Linked DNA regions of Thiocapsa bogorovii. The protein of the gene in region 1 interacts with the protein of each later gene in a pairwise test. Links are inferred from orthologs where the notes say so. Each region holds a gene or a part of one and is shown on either strand. Other genes may lie near its edges.

Region 1 (3,230 bases):
CCGGATCGAGACTCCGGCGGGCCGGGACCGACCGATCGACTATGGTGCCGGAGAGAACCCGATCCTCGCCGTCCAACTGCAAGAGCTCTTCGGTCTCTCCGAGACCCCGCGCATCGCTCGCGGGCGCGTCCCGCTGCTGCTGCACCTGCTCTCGCCCGCGCGTCGCCCGATCCAGGTCACCCAAGACCTCGCAGGCTTCTGGGCCAGGGGGTACGCCGAGGTCCGCAAGGAGCTGCGTGGACGCTACCCCAAACACGCCTGGCCGGAAGATCCGACACAAGCCACGCCCGTCGCCGGTGTGCGTCGGCCACGCCGAGCCGGGGGCTGATTGGAACGATCGAGATCGGCCCGCAAGCGGCAACGAAAAACTCCAAACGCCGTGGGCAGCAAAAGACCGCCGCGCGACCGGTATATACTGCGTGGTCCAATCCCCTGACGAGCCACGGCCCAAGATGCCCCAGCACACCTTCTTCGCCTCCGCCCCCAAGCACCTGGGGAGTCTACTCGCGGAGGAGCTGGCCAGACTCGGCCTGCAAGGGGCAGTGGAGGCACGCGGGGGTGCGCGTTTCGTCGGCGAGATTCAAGATGCCTATCGAGCCTGTCTTTGGTCGCGGGTCGCCAACCGCATCCTGCTGCCGCTCGCACAGTTTCCGGCGACGGGACCGGACGAGCTCTACGCCGGGGCGGAGAAGATCCACTGGGAGGAGCATCTCTCGCCGGAGAACACCTTCGCCATACAGCTCGACGGTGTCTTGAACGGCGTCACGCACGGTCAGTTCGCCGCCCTGCGCGTGAAGGATGCGATTGCCGATCGCTTCACGCGTCTTCTCGGTTATCGGCCGAGCGTCGATGCCCAATCCCCGGACCTTCAGATCCATGTCTATGTCCATCAGGATCAGGCATCGGTCAGCATCGACCTATCCGGCACCTCCCTGCATCGCCGCGGCTACCGTAGCGAGGGGACCTCGGCCCCGCTGAAGGAGAATCTGGCGGCGGCCATCCTACTGCGCGCCGGTTGGCCGGATATCGCGGCCGAGGGCGGCGCCCTGCTCGATCCCATGTGCGGCTCCGGGACACTCGTCGTCGAAGGCGCCCTGATCGCGGCGGATATCGCGCCGGGTCTGTTGCGCGATCGTTTCGGGTTCATGGGCTGGTTGCAGCATGACGCGGCCGCCTGGCGGCGGCTTCTCGACGAGGCGGAGATTCGGCGCAGCGCGGGTCTGCAGCGTCTCGGCTCTCTGCGTGGATACGATCAGGATCCGCGCGCCATCCGCATCGCGATCGAAGACCTAGCACGGGCCGGTCTTGCGGGATTGGCGCACTTCGAGCGACGCGAGCTGGCCGACTGCCGACCGGGTCGCGACGACGACCGTGGTCTTGTGGTGGTCAACCCGCCCTACGGCGAGCGGTTGGGCTCCGAGGCCGAGCTGCCTGCACTGCATGCGCGCTTGGGCTCGGTACTCAAGGAACGCTTCGCAGGCTGGCGCGCGGCGCTCTTCACGGGCAGTCCGGACCTCGGCAAGCACATGGGTCTGCGCGCGCACCGAATCCACCATCTCTACAACGGCCCCATCGAATGCCGACTCCTGCATTTTCGGATCGAGTCGACCGACTTTGTGGCCAATCGGCCGCGGACACTCGAGCCGGCCGAGCGCAGCGACGGCGCAACCATGCTCGCCAATCGACTCGCGAAGAATCTCAAGACGTTGGGGAAATGGCGCCGCAAGGAGCAGATCGACTGCTTTCGGGCCTATGACGCGGATCTGCCGGAATACGCCGTGGCCGTCGATGTCTACGAGGGCGAGCCCGAAGGCGACGTACCGCAGCGCTGGGTGCATGTGCAGGAGTATGCCGCGCCGACGAGTGTCGACCCAAAGCGGGCCCGACACCGACTGCGCGAGGCCTTGAGCGTGATCCCGGAGGTGATTGAGATCCCCGAGTCACGGATGTTCTTCAAGATCCGACGGCCTCAGAAGGGCAACGCTCAATACGAACGACTCGCCGAGACGCGCCGCTTTCACGCGGTCAAGGAGGGTGGGTTCAAATTCCTGGTCAATTTCGAGGACTACCTGGACACCGGGCTCTTCCTGGATCATCGCGACATTCGCCGTATGATCGGCGAGCTGGCCGAGGGCCGGACCTTTCTGAATCTCTTCGCCTACACCGGAACGGCGACCGTTTATGCGGCCAAAGGCGGCGCGACCCGCACCACGACAGTGGACATGTCTCGCACCTATCTGGACTGGGCGCGCGATAATCTCGCGCTGAACGACACCCCGATGCAGCGCCAGGAGTTGGTCCAGGCGGACTGTCTGCAATGGCTGGAAGAGGCCGCCGGCAAGCGCCGATTCGATCTGATCTTTCTGGACCCGCCCAGCTTCTCGACCTCCAAGCGGATGACCGACACACTCGACATCCAGCGCGACCATGTCGGGCTGATTCGAGCCACCACCCGGCTGCTCGAGCCGGGGGGACTGCTGGTGTTCTCTAACAATTTGCGTCGGTTTCGGCTCTACTCGGAGGATTTGGCCGATCTCGACATCCGGGACGTCAGCCGCGAGACCATCCCGCGCGACTTTGCCCGCAACCCGCGGATCCACCAGTGTTGGCGCATCACTAAACCTGTGTAACGGCAGCGGTGCTCGGTCGATCCGAGCACCGCTGCCGACAGGCCCCAACAGCCGCCCGCGAGGCCGACCGTCGCGCGGTGCTCGGCCTAGTCGACCATCACGACCTCGACACGGCGATTCTCGCGCCGCCCGCGATCCGTCGCATTGTCGGCGATCGGCCGCTCGGCACCGTAACCCTCGGTGCTGAGCCGGCCGGGATCGACCCCGCGATCGACCAATGCCTGCATGACCGATTCCGCTCGCTGCCGAGACAGGGCCTGATTGATCTCCGGATTGCCGACGCTATCGGTATGCCCGGCAATCTTCGCCTGCAGCTCGGGCCTCGACGCAAGCATCTCGGCGATCCGGTCGAGCGTCGGGAGCGCCCCAGCCGGCAGGACGGCACTGCCGCTCGGGAACCGCAGCTCCTCCCCGCCGAGATTGACCAAGATACCCTCCGGGGTGATCCGTCCGCCGACCTGTGCCGCGCCCTCGTACAGCGTCCGTATCCGCGCGACCGACCCCTCGGCTTCGGCCAGCTCTCGCGCATGCTCGGCCGTTGCCGCCTGCATCTGCGCACGCAGGTCCGCGGCGACGGCGTCGGCCTCGGCAAGCTTTAAC
Region 2 (3,294 bases), 2.1 Mb from region 1 along the record:
GATCCAGCTCGCACCCTCTTGATAGAACCAACGAATCTCTTCGTCGCGACAGAGAAAGATCCCGCGCACCACCAACGTGGTGACACGTTCGGGATGGGTCTCCGCATAGGCCAGGGCGAGTGTCGAGCCCCAAGAGCCGCCGAAGACCAGCCAACGATCGATCCCGAGTCGTTCGCGGATGCGCTCGATGTCGGCGACGAGATCATGGGTCGTGTTGGCCGTCAGGGACGCGTGGGGTGCCGAGCGTCCGCAGCCGCGCTGATCGAACAGGATCACGCGATACCGCTGCGGGTCGAAGAAGGCGCGATGGGCCGGCTCGCAACCCGCGCCGGGGCCGCCGTGCAGAAAGATCGCGGGGATGCCGTCGGGCCGTCCGCACTCCTCGACATAGAGGTGATGATCGTGGTCGACGTCCAGCGTATGGGTCGCAAAGGGCTCGACGGGGCGATAGAGATCGGGCATTGGGGTTCTTCGATGGTGTGATTTGTTACGGTTCAGCCGCCAGCCGCCAGCCGCCAGCCGCCAGCCGCCAGCCGCCAGCCGCCAGCGATCATCCTTGGGCCTAGCAAAGAGCCGTAAGCTCTCGGCTCTAGGGCGATTTCCGAGAATAGGCATCCCGACTGTGCATGCCCGGACGACCTGTAGGGACTGTAGTAGGAGCGAATGAAGTCGCCCCTACACGCCGGGCGATCCTTTCCCGGAAATCACCTCGGCTCCGGACGCCGAGCCGCGACAGCCGTGTCGCGATTATTCGTCGTCTCTACCCTAAACCGCGTACAGCCGTCGCCGGTTGTCGTGACGAGGCTGAATTCACCCTCGAACCCCACCTGTTGCTCCGGACGCGGTTTAGGTGCGACTGGCCCGCTTGCGGTCGTTCTCGGTGAGATGCCGCTTGCGCACGCGGATCGCCGTGGGGGTGATCTCGACAAGCTCGTCGTCTTCGATGAACTCCAGTGCCTGTTCCAAGGTGAACTTCACCGGAGGGGTCAGCAGGATGTTCTCGTCCGAGCCGGCGGCGCGGATGTTGGTCAGCTGCTTGGCCTTGAGCGGGTTGACGGTGAGATCATTGTCGCGCGAGTGGATCCCGACCACCTGGCCTTCGTAGACCTCGTCGCCCGGGGAAACCATCATGCGCCCGCGCTCCTGCAGGCTGAAGAGCGCATAGCCGAGTGCCTTGCCGGTGCCGTTGGAGATGAGTGCGCCGTTGCGACGCGGGGCGATGCCGCCCGGATTGGCGGGCCGATAGCGGTCGAAGATGTGATACTTCAGCCCGGTGCCGGAGGTCATGGACATGAAATCGGTTTGAAAACCGATCAGGCCGCGCGACGGGACCTCGTAGTCCAGGCGCACCCGGCCCTTGCCGTCCGGAACCATGTCCTTGAGCTCGCCGCGCCGCTCGCCGAGCGCCTGCATGATCGCGCCTTGGGATGTCTCCTCCACGTCGACCGTGAGCTGCTCGTAAGGCTCGCAGATCTGTCCGTCGATCTCGCGGAAGATGACCTCGGGGCGTGAGACAGCCAGCTCGTATCCCTCGCGGCGCATGGTCTCGAGGAGGATCGACAGATGCAGCTCGCCGCGACCGGAGACGCGGAACTTCTCCGGATCGTTGCCTTCTTCGACCCGCAGGGCCACGTTGTGGATCAGCTCCCGCTCGAGGCGGTCCTTGAGCTGGCGCGAGGTCAGGTACTTGCCGTCACGCCCGGCGAAAGGCGAGGTGTTGACCTGGAAGGTCATGGTTACGGTCGGCTCGTCGACGGTGAGCGGTGGCAGTGCCTCGGCGTGATCCGGGTGACAAAGTGTGTCCGAGACGTTCGGCGCCTCGATGCCGGTCAGGGCGACGATGTCTCCGGCTGTGGCGAGCGGGACTTCATGGCGCTCCAGCCCGAGATAGCCGTAGACGATGCCGACCTTCGCCTTATAGCGCCCGCCGTCAGGCTTGACCACGACGATCTGCTGATTGGGCCGCACGCTGCCGTGACGGATCCGCCCGAGCGCGATTGCCCCGACGAAGGAGCTGTAGTCAAGCGTGGAGATCTGCATTTGGAAGGGCGAATCCGGATCCACCTCGGGCGCCGGGCAGTGCTCCACAATCGCCTCGAAGAGCGGCGTCATGTCGCCCTCGCGAACCTCGTTGTCCAGCCCGGCATAGCCGTTCAGGGCCGAGGCGTAGATGATCGGAAAATCGAGCTGCTCGTCGCTCGCGCCGAGCCGGTCGAAGAGATCGAAGACCTGGTCGATAACCCAGTCGGGGCGGGCGCCGGGGCGGTCGATCTTGTTGATGACGACGATCGGGCGCAAGCCATGTTGGAAGGCCTTGCTGGTGACGAAGCGGGTCTGCGGCATCGGCCCCTCCTGGGCATCGACCAACAGCAACACCGAGTCGACCATCGAAAGCACGCGCTCGACCTCGCCGCCGAAGTCGGCATGGCCGGGCGTGTCGACGATGTTGATCCGGTAGTCGCGCCAGCGCAGCGCGGTGTTTTTCGATGTGATGGTGATGCCGCGCTCCTTCTCCAGCGCGTTGGAGTCCATCACCCGCTCGACCGGCCCGAACCGATCCCCGAGCGTGCCGGATTGCTGCAGCAGCTTGTCCACCAACGTGGTCTTGCCATGATCGACATGGGCGATGATGGCGATATTGCGTAACGTCTCGATCACGAGTGGAGCTCCGGAGAAAATGAAATCGGGGTCGGGTCGGGCGATGGGTTCGGCTCGAGCGGAAAATCGGTGTACCGAGCCAGCGTGACAGTATATACCCTACGCCCGGGAATATTCGGTGATCGAAGCAACAGGCTCGGAATGCTGCGAGAGGTGCGGGTTGGTCATGGCCGCATGTGCTCGTCGATGTTTTCTCTAACGTGTTCGGGCCGCGGCAGCGAACGCCCTTCGGGCCATGACAGCGAAGCGGCTCGTTGCGGATCCTGCTGCGGCCGACGGGGCTCAGTGATCGATGCCGAACCGGGCCTCCAGGTAACGGGCGACCGATTCTTCACGGTTGCTCCCAATCTGCTCCAGGTGCGGCAGTGCGTCCTTGAGGCGCGGATCGGCGTTGGTCATGAGGATGCCGATTCCGGCCAAGCTCAACAACTCGCGATCGTTCATGCCGTCGCCGAAGGCGATGACCTCGGAGAGCGCGATTCCCATGCGCTCCACAACGTGCGCGAGAGCCGCACCCTTGGAGACCCCGGCCGCCATGACCTCCAGGGTTACCGGCAGCGAGAAGGTCGTGGACACGCGATCCCCGATACGCTCCGCGATGAGGGTCTCCAGCCGTTTCAGCTCGGATGGCTCACC

What was found.
Region 2: the proteins of rlmKL (region 1) and typA interact in binary tests that used the Escherichia coli proteins (3 or more experiments, as listed by UniProt). The link is inferred for Thiocapsa bogorovii from one-to-one orthologs.

Annotation. Positions count from the first base shown.
Region 1 is NZ_CP089309.1:4,793,150-4,796,379, reverse strand. Bases 132-3,041 are described here. They hold rlmKL (bifunctional 23S rRNA (guanine(2069)-N(7))-methyltransferase RlmK/23S rRNA (guanine(2445)-N(2))-methyltransferase RlmL), read left to right. Parts: upstream 132-452; coding sequence 453-2,630; downstream 2,631-3,041. Other genes in these bases: pufC (photosynthetic reaction center cytochrome PufC), read right to left, coding at 2,717-3,041; hrpB (ATP-dependent helicase HrpB), read left to right, coding at 132-328. Outside these bases: more of hrpB, read left to right, coding at 1-131; more of pufC, read right to left, coding at 3,042-3,230. UniProt on the Escherichia coli protein: Specifically methylates the guanine in position 2445 (m2G2445) and the guanine in position 2069 (m7G2069) of 23S rRNA. Methylation occurs before assembly of 23S rRNA into 50S subunits.
Region 2 is NZ_CP089309.1:2,689,395-2,692,688, reverse strand. What follows is about bases 253-3,226. They hold typA (translational GTPase TypA), read right to left. Parts: upstream 2,659-3,226; coding sequence 847-2,658; downstream 253-846. Other genes in these bases: LT988_RS12190 (Cof-type HAD-IIB family hydrolase), read right to left, coding at 2,941-3,226; pip (prolyl aminopeptidase), read right to left, coding at 253-462. Outside these bases: more of pip, read right to left, coding at 1-252; more of LT988_RS12190, read right to left, coding at 3,227-3,294. UniProt on the Escherichia coli protein: A 50S ribosomal subunit assembly protein with GTPase and nucleotide-independent chaperone activity, required for 50S subunit assembly at low temperatures, may also play a role in translation.